DNA from 4 places in the Rhodobium gokarnense genome. Region 3 is predicted to be linked to each of the others. Evidence: predicted binding sites of a transcription regulator. Region 3 holds the regulator's gene; each other region holds the start of a gene.
The links. The regulator PhoB, encoded in region 3, activates phosphate uptake and scavenging genes when phosphate is short. The targets are predictions, from matches to a motif close to TGTCATNNANCTGTCAT.
Positions count from the first base shown of each region.

Region 1 (2,198 bases), on a different contig from region 3:
GTTGATGTCCGTCGTTTCGTGACGGTTACGCACCGGCAAATGCCGGGACCAGGGACACCGATTCCTCATCGGCATCGTCCGTGGTCGTAACCGGAGCGTCGGGGAGCACGAGTTCCTCGCTGGCCTCGCCATAGATCTCGCGCAGAAAGTCGTTTGTGAGCGCCGTGGAGGCGCCGTCGAAGGCGACCTCGCCGTCCCTGAGGGCCACCGTGCGCTGGCAGAAATGGCGCGCATATTCGACCTGGTGCAGGGAGACGATGACGGTCATGCCGTCGGCCCGGTTGATGGAGGAAAGGGTCTCCATGACGCGCTTGGCCGAGGCCGGATCGAGGGAGGCGATCGGCTCGTCGGCGAGCATGACGCTGGCGCCCTGGACGAGGCCGCGGGCAATCGCCGCGCGCTGCTGCTGGCCGCCGGAAAGGGTCGAGGCGCGTTGCAGGGCGGTCTCGGGGATGCCGACCCGGTGGAGGGCACGCATGGCGGTGAGCTTTTCCGACCGGGTGAAGAGGCCGAGCGTGCCGCGCCAGGCCGGCATGTTGCCGAGCAGCCCGACCAGCACGTTGCTCATCACCGAGAGCCGGTTGACGAGGTTGAACTGCTGGAAGATGACGCCGATCTCGCGGCGGATCGCCTTGGCGTTGCGGGTCAGCCGGCCGTTGTCCTGCACCAGGTGCTCGCCGACGGTGATGGCGCCGCTGTCGCCGTCGCCGCGTTCCAGGCCGGCAATGTGGCGGATCAGGGTCGACTTGCCGGAGCCGGAGGCGCCGATCAGCGCCACCATTTCGCCGGAGGAGATGTCGAGGGAAACGTTCTTGAGGGCCGGTTTGCGGCGAAAGGTCTTGGACAGGTTTTCGACCGAAATGGCAGTCACGAAGGGCCCCTCACAAATCTTGTTCGGGGATTGCCTAGCGAAACTCGATGACACGCCAATTGAGTTTTTGTGACGTTTCGGCGACAGGCTGCCACCGGAAAAAATTTACAAATTAAATCAAACTGTTCTTTGGTTAATTAGCTGTCATATTTTTCCAGGAAGGCGTCGATGGAAAGATGCCGGAAATCATCCAGTGCGTCGGCGAGCCGGTCGTGGTCCCAGTCCCACCAGGCAAGGGCCATGAGGCGGTCGGCGACCGGCTTGGAAAACCGTTCGCCGATCGGCTTTGCGGGCACACCGCCGACGATGGCGTAAGGCGGAACGTCCCTGGTGACGACGGCGCCGGAGCCGATCACCGCGCCGTCGCCTATGGTCACCTTTGAGAGCACCGTCGCGCCATGGCCGATCCACACGTCGTTGCCGACGGTGACGGCGCGGCTGCGGCGCCAGTCGTAGATCTCGGCGTCGACGTCCTTGTCCGGCCAGTATTCGTTGGACCGGTAGGTGAAGTGGTGCTGGGCGGCGCGCCAGGTCGGGTGGTTCGGCGCGTTGAGGCGCACGAAGGAGGCGATGGAGCAGAACTTGCCGACATCGGCGTAAAGGACGTCGCCGTCGGCCATGATGTAGCTGTAGTCGCCGAAGCTGGAATGGGTGATCTTGGTGCGCGCGCCGATCTCCGTATAGCGGCCGATCGTGGCGTCGGTGAGTTCGGCGTCGGGGGCGATCAGCGGGGCGACGGACAGGCGGGTCGGGGCGACGTGCTCGTTCATGCTGCTTTCTCCGCGGCAAAGGTTTCCATGTCGATCACCCGGTCGGCGATCCGCTCCCGCACATCGGCATCGTGGAAGATGCCGAGGAGGGCGGCCCCCGAGGCCTTCTTTTCCTTCACCAGGTCGACGACGACCGTGCGGTTGGCGGCGTCGAGCGAGGCGGTCGGCTCGTCGAGCAACAGGATAGGGAAATCGGCGATAAAGCCGCGGGCGATGTTCACCCGCTGCTGCTCGCCGCCGGAAAAGGTCGCCGGCGGTAGGCCCCAGAGTTTTTGGGGCACGTTGAGCCGGGCGAGCATTTTTTCGGCCCGGGAGATGGCGTCGTCGCGGTCCACGCCGCGCTCGATCAACGGCTCGGCGACGATGTCGCGGGCCGAGACCCGTGGGATGGCGCGCAGGAACTGGCTGACATAGCCGATGGTTTCCTTCCTGAGGGCGAGGATCTCGCGGGGGCTCGCGGTCGCCACATTGACGATGCGGTCGCCGTCGGTGATCAGGATCTGGCCCTCCTCGCAGCGGTAGTTGCCGTAGATCATCTTCAGCACCGAGCTCTTGCC
Region 1 covers NZ_JAOQNS010000008.1:10,190-12,387, reverse strand. The annotation lists gene phnC (phosphonate ABC transporter ATP-binding protein) at 26-871, opposite strand; gene M2319_RS14390 (LbetaH domain-containing protein) at 1,009-1,641, opposite strand; gene phnL (phosphonate C-P lyase system protein PhnL) at 1,638-2,198, opposite strand, start outside.
Region 1: phnC (phosphonate ABC transporter ATP-binding protein) is a predicted target of PhoB. The motif match lies at 941-957, and genes of this name have one in related genera.

Region 2 (2,198 bases), on a different contig from region 3:
TCATAGAGCACCGTTCCGGCCTTGTCGAAGATGGTGAAGCCACGCGAACCGCCCTTGTAGTCGCCCTCGTTCGCCGTGACGAAACGCTCGTTGTCGATCCAGGCGACGGCATCCGGCTCGCGGGCGACGTCCTTGATCGAGCCAGTGCCGTCGACGGCGCGGGCCTTCGCGGTCGGGATGTGCTCCGCGCTCGACGTGCCTGCGGAGAAGTGGGCCGTCACCTCGCCGGTGGCGAGGTCGACGAGGGCGATGTGGTTGTTCTCCTGCAGGGTGACGACGGCGATATTGTCGGCGTTGACGGAGACGAATTCCGGCTCCGGATCCTCCGGCGCGATCTCGGCAAGGCCGGTCATGTCGACGATGCGCACGGCGTCGCAGTTGGTGGGGCGGCCGTCGGCGTCGAGGTCGAAGATCGCAAGGTGGCCGGCCGGCATCTGCGGGATGACGCCGTCATTGAGGTCCTCGTCGCGCTCGTTCTCGATGGCGATCGCGACGAACTTGCCGTCGGGGCTGGCGGCAACGGAGTCCGGCTGGCCCTTGACGTCGCATTTGGCGACCGTCTCGCGGCTGTCGACGCCGATGACGGCGAGATGGCCGCCCGGCTTGACGAAGCTTTCCGAGGTGTTGACGCCGGCAAGGGCAAAGCCGCCGACGACGGCAACGGAGGTCGGCTCGCCGCCGAGGGCGGTGCGCCCGAGCGGCTTCGGCGCCGCCGGCTGGGTGGCGTCGACGAAGACCAGCGCCTCGCCCGGGCTGTCGGTGAAGATCAGGGTCCGGCCATCCATGGAGGCGGCGGCGATCTCGGCGACCGTCTCGGTCGTCCTGTCGACGCCCGCATCGAGGGTCTCGTAGACCGGCATCGACGCGAGGCGCTCGAAATAGGCGGCGCCGTCGGCGGCATTGGCGGGGGCATTGGCGGCGGTTACGGTGCCGGCGACGCACATCGCGCCGAGGCCGGTCAAGAGATGGCTGCGAAGGACGCGCATGATCTCTGGCTCTCCCTGGAAATTTCCGATGATCCGGACGTGAGGATTCGTTGAGGCTCGGCGGGAGGCTAGGAGGCGTTCATGCAAGCCGGGTGACGCTTGCTTGAAAGTTTTGTGACGGTCCGGCGACGCGGAAACGCCAGCATTGCCACAACGAAAAAGGGCGGCCCGAAGACCGCCCTTTCCCGTATTCGATTGCGTTAGGACGCGTGGCTTAGAAGCCCATGTCGCCCATGCCGCCACCCGGCATCGCCGGTGCGCCGGAGTCCTTCTTGGGAATCTCGGCGACCATCGCCTCGGTGGTGATCAGGAGGGCGGCGACGGAGGCCGCGTCCTGCAGGGCAGTGCGCACGACCTTGGTCGGGTCGATGATGCCGGCCTTGATCATGTCGACATAGGACTCGGACTGGGCGTCGAAGCCGAAGTTCTCGTCCTTGGACTCGGTCACCTTGCCGACGACGATCGAGCCTTCCACGCCGGCGTTCTCGGCGATCTGGCGGATCGGGGCCTCAAGGGCGCGCAGCACGATCTTGATGCCGGCGGCAACGTCGGCATTGTCGCTGGAGACCTTCTCCACGGCGCGGCGGGCGTGCAAGAGAGCGACGCCGCCACCCGGGACGATGCCTTCCTCGACGGCCGCACGGGTCGCGTTGAGGGCGTCGTCGACGCGGTCCTTCTTCTCCTTCACCTCGACCTCGGTGGCGCCACCGACGCGGATGACGGCCACACCGCCGGCGAGCTTGGCCAGGCGCTCCTGGAGCTTCTCGCGGTCGTAGTCGGACGTGGTTTCCTCGATCTGGCCCTTGATCTGGCCGACGCGGGCCTCGATGTCGGCCTTCTCGCCGGCACCGTCGACGATCGTGGTCTCTTCCTTGGTGATGGTGACGCGCTTGGCGGTGCCGAGCATGTCGAGGGTGACGTTCTCAAGCTTGATGCCGAGATCCTCGGAGATCACCTGGCCGCCGGTCAGGATCGCGATGTCCTCCAGCATGGCCTTGCGGCGGTCGCCGAAGCCCGGAGCCTTGACGGCCGCGACCTTGAGACCACCGCGCAGCTTGTTGACGACGAGCGTGGCGAGCGCCTCGCCCTCGACGTCCTCGGCGATGATCATCAGCGGACGGTTGGACTGAACGACGGCTTCCAGAACCGGCAGCATGGCCTGCAGGTTGGAGAGCTTCTTCTCGTGCAGGAGGATGTACGGATCCTCAAGCT
Region 2 covers NZ_JAOQNS010000006.1:165,668-167,865, reverse strand. The annotation lists gene M2319_RS12335 (esterase-like activity of phytase family protein) at 1-986, opposite strand, end outside; gene groL (chaperonin GroEL) at 1,201-2,198, opposite strand, start outside.
Region 2: M2319_RS12335 (esterase-like activity of phytase family protein) is a predicted target of PhoB. The motif match lies at 1,090-1,106, and genes of this name have one in related genera.

Region 3 (2,198 bases):
AGCTCGCCCAGGAAGTCATCCGCACCGACATCCGGCTCGACCAGATGCAGCGGGACCTGGAGGAAAAGGCGATCATCATGCTCGCACGGCGCCAGCCGATGGCGCTGGACCTGCGCCAGGCGGTTGCCGTGCTGCGCATCTCCGGCGACCTGGAGCGCGTCGGCGACCTCGCCAAGAACATCGCCAAGCGGGCGCTGGCCATCGACGGCCAGTTCAATTCCAAGTCGCTGACCCACGGCGTGGAGCACATCGCCGAGCTCGCCATGACCCAGCTCAAGGCCGTGCTCGACGCCTATGCCGCCCGCGACATCGCCGCCTCGGCCCAGATCCGCGACCGCGACCAGGAGGTCGACGCGCTTTACACCTCGCTGTTCCGCGAACTCCTCACCTACATGATGGAGGACCCGCGCAACATCTCCCAGTGCACCCACCTCCTGTTCTGCGCCAAGAACATCGAGCGCATCGGCGACCACGCCACCAACATCGCCGAGACGATCCACTACCTCGTCACCGGCCAGCAGCTTTCCGACGAGCGGGTCAAGGACGACCTGACCAGCACGACCTCGCTGGACTTCGATCCGGCCGCCAACGATTGAGCGAATGCAACGCGTCTGACATGCCATGCCCAAGGTTCTGATCGTCGAAGACGAGGAAGCGCTCAACCTTCTGCTGCGGTACAATCTGGAATCGGAAGGCTATGCGGTCGAGACCTGCGCCCGCGGCGACGAGGCGGAAATCCGCCTGCGCGAGGCCCAGCCCGACCTGCTGCTGCTCGACTGGATGCTGCCCGGCATTTCCGGCATCGAACTGTGCCGCCGCCTGCGCAACCGGGACAACACGCGGCAACTGCCGATCATCATGCTGACGGCGCGCGGCGAGGAGGCCGAGCGCATCCGCGGGCTTGCCACCGGTGCCGACGACTACGTCGTCAAGCCGTTCTCCATCCCGGAGCTGATGGCCCGGGTGCGGGCGATCCTGCGCCGCACGAAGCCGGAGATCATGTCGACGGTGCTCCAGGCCGGCGATTTGGAGCTCGACCGGGAAACCCACCGGGTGCGCCGCTCCGGCCGCGAGATCCATCTCGGGCCGACCGAGTTCCGCCTCTTGGAATTCCTCATGCAGTCGCCGGGGCGCGTGTTCAGCCGCGAGCAGCTCCTCGACGGCGTCTGGGGCCACGACGTCTATGTCGACGAGCGCACCGTCGACGTCCATGTCGGGCGCCTGCGCAAGGCGATCAATCGCGGCAAGGTGCGCGATCCGATCCGCACCGTGCGCGGCGCCGGCTACGCCTTCAACGACCAGTTCGCGCCCGCCCGCTGAAAAACCAAAAGCGCCGGCAAAAGCCCGACCACAAAAAACGCCGCCGAAATCTCCGGCGGCGTTTTTTTGCGGCTTTCAAGCCGGCAAGACGGAGAGCGCCTAGTCCTTGTTGGAGCGCCTGTCGCGGCGACGGTCGCCGACCGGCTGGTAGGCGATGTCGGCGTGATGGTCGCAATAGGGCTTTCCGGCTTCCTTGTGCCGGCCGCAGAAATAGAAATCCTCGCGGGTCGGATCGCCGATCGGCCACTTGCAGCGGTGCTCGTTGAGGCTGAGGATCGTCGCACGCTCCTCCGGCGGGATCTCAAGCTCGTGCACGGGCGCGGGCCGGGCGACCACCACCGGGCTCGGCGCCGGCTCGTAGTCGGCCTTCAGCGCCGTGTTGCCGACGCTGCGCGTCGGGCGCGGCCGGGCCGGTGCCGTGTTGGTGGCGCGGGGCTTGCGCGCCTTCGGCTGCTGCGCGGTGGTCTTGCCGCGGCCGGACAGCCCCAGCCGGTGCACCTTGCCGATCACCGCATTGCGGGTGATGCCGCCGAGTTCGGACGCGATCTGGCTGGCGCTCAGCCCCTCGGCCCACAATTTCTTCAGCAGTTCTACCCGTTCGTCAGTCCAGGACATCCGCCTTCTCCTGTTCTCATTTTCGGCGGCGGATCGGTTGGACTCCTTCCCCGGCCTCACGCTGGCCCAAGGCCTGCGAAAGGGAAACGCCCTACAACCAAAGACTTAAGTCCGCCGCACGAGATATCGTATCGATTTCACCGAAAGCTACTATATCGCGTGTATTTCTGGCAAGTCTGCGGCCGCCATGGCCGTCGACCTTCGAGGAGTTTTCCCCATCATTCGAACCCGGCTCAGCAACTCCGGCTGATTGCGTATACACG
Region 3 covers NZ_JAOQNS010000002.1:198,148-200,345, forward strand. The annotation lists gene phoU (phosphate signaling complex protein PhoU) at 1-596, shown strand, start outside; gene phoB (phosphate regulon transcriptional regulator PhoB) at 622-1,320, shown strand; gene M2319_RS03685 (GcrA family cell cycle regulator) at 1,420-1,935, opposite strand.

Region 4 (2,198 bases), on a different contig from region 3:
TCTGATCCACACGCTCGATTGCCGGATAAAGGACCTGGAGGGCAAGCTCGACGAGGACGAACTGACGGGCGTCTTCAACCGGCGTGGCTTCATGCGGGAACTGGAACGCGCCAAGGCCTTCAGCGGCCGTTACGGCGTGTCCGCGACGCTCGTCTTTTTCGACGTCGACCGGTTCAAGACCATCAACGACCGGTTCGGCCACCGGGTCGGCGACGCGGCGTTGCGCCATGTGGCGCGGCTGCTCCTGGAAAACGTGCGCGAATCCGATCTCGTCGGCCGGCTGAGCGGCGACGAGTTCGCCATGCTCCTGTGGAACACGGTGCCGGCGGAGGCGGTGAAGCGGGTCAGGGCCCTCGTCACCTTCGTGGAGGAAAACCCGCTTTGCGATTTCGGAACGCCGATCCCGCTGCACCTGTCGTCCGGCGTTGCGCCGCTGGAGACGGAGGGCGCCTGCGAGACCGTTCTCGACGAGGCCGACGCGGCGATGTACCGCGACAAGAGACGCCGCCGCGAGGCCTATGCCAGGGCGGTTTTCGGCTCAGGCGATAATGTCCGGTAGGGTGTCGTCCTCGAGCTGGCTGATCCGGTCCTTCAACACCAGCTTGCGCTTCTTCAGCCGCTGAACCTGCAAGTGATCGGCCCGGGCATTGGCGACCATCGCCTCGATGGCGGTATCCAGATCCCGGTGCTCTTCGCGCAGCCGCGCCAGCTCTGCTTCCGCTGCAGCTTTTTCTTCGACGTCCAACGGCGCAACCTCACCGTTCAGATGCGGAGGCGGAGCCCCTCCGGCGATCATTTTTAAACAGGAATTTCACCACGATAGCACGGTGTTACCGGGCACCGGAAGCACGTCTTCAGGGTATACGCGGTCAACCCCGCAAAAAGGGGTGATTCGGGGCTGCGAGGGGGACTTTTTTTTCGACAGACCGGTTCCCATATGTCACACTTGTGTTGTCAAACTTGGGATAGAAGGAGGCTTTTCGACATGTCTCAGAATGCCGCTCTCGTTAACCTCGAAGAACAGCATCACGCGCTGGAACGGGAAATCGAAGAGGAACTGGCCCATCCGGGGTATGACGATCTCCACGTAGCCGAGTTAAAGCGCAAGAAACTGCTTCTGAAGGACGAGATTTCGCGCATCCGAACATCTTGAGATCAGCTTCTGCGACGGTAACGTCAACCACGTCCTAGAAATCCGCGAGCGGGACCCGAACGCCAAGACCTGAGGTTCTGCTCGCGGCGCCATTGGCATAATTCGCCGGTCGGCCTTTTGCGATCATTCCGATCCCGCCGCCGCTATCCGTGCGGTTCTGGCGGATACCTGTTTTATTTTTCTGAAATCGACGACTGGGGCGCGGGCGGTCTGCTCCGCGGCCGGTGTTTTGTGCCCGGCGACGTCGCGCCCAGGACCATTGCGCACGACTGCTCGACGGCGGTGCGAGGCACGACATGGCGCCTGTTACCCGTTGGCAAGCGCCGACCCTATCGGTCGTCAGCCATTGGGCGGCTCTTGCGGCGGCGCGGTCTCGTCCTCGTCATAGATTTCCGAGCGCGCTGCCCAGTGCGCCCAGCCGCTGACGAGCGCAAGGGCGATGCCTGACGCCCAGGCCCATTCCTCGGGGACATGGAACTTCATGAAATCGCCGAAGATCAGCGCCGGCACCAGCGTGACGATCGCCAGGTACACCCAGAAGAACCAGCGGGTCTTGTAAAGAAGGCTCATCAGGCCGACGAAGACGACCATGCCGGCGATGGCCGACGGCAGCCAGGGCAGGCCGGCGAAGCGCTTGGCGGCCCAGGCGGCGAGCGCGCCGATGACGACGAACTCCACGATCAGCAGCCAGCCGGGCAGGTTGAATTCCTTGTGGGCTTTCGGGCGTCCGGTGCCCGGGCCGTAGCCGCCGCCCGACGGGGGGATGATCGACATCTTGCTCAAATCTCCTGTCGGTTGCCCGCCCCGGCCGCGCAAACGATATCGTCGGCGCGGTCACGGCGGCGGGACGCCATAATCGGTCTCGTCAATAACGGTCCCATGATGGGCGAGGGACCGGGCACTGTTCAAGACACCAAAAAAGCGCTGCCCGGGAGGTGTCCGCCTGCACGGGCGTGCGTCAGAGATCCTTGGCCTGCTCGCGCAGCACGTATTTCTGGATCTTGCCGGTCGAGGTCTTCGGCAGGTCCGTGAAATGGACGTGGCG
Region 4 covers NZ_JAOQNS010000001.1:497,031-499,228, forward strand. The annotation lists gene M2319_RS02315 (GGDEF domain-containing protein) at 1-559, shown strand, start outside; gene M2319_RS02320 (YdcH family protein) at 539-796, opposite strand; gene M2319_RS02325 (DUF465 domain-containing protein) at 986-1,153, shown strand; gene M2319_RS02330 (hypothetical protein) at 1,493-1,927, opposite strand; gene M2319_RS02335 (acyl-CoA synthetase) at 2,112-2,198, opposite strand, start outside.
Region 4: M2319_RS02325 (DUF465 domain-containing protein) is a predicted target of PhoB. The motif match lies at 939-955, and genes of this name have one in related genera.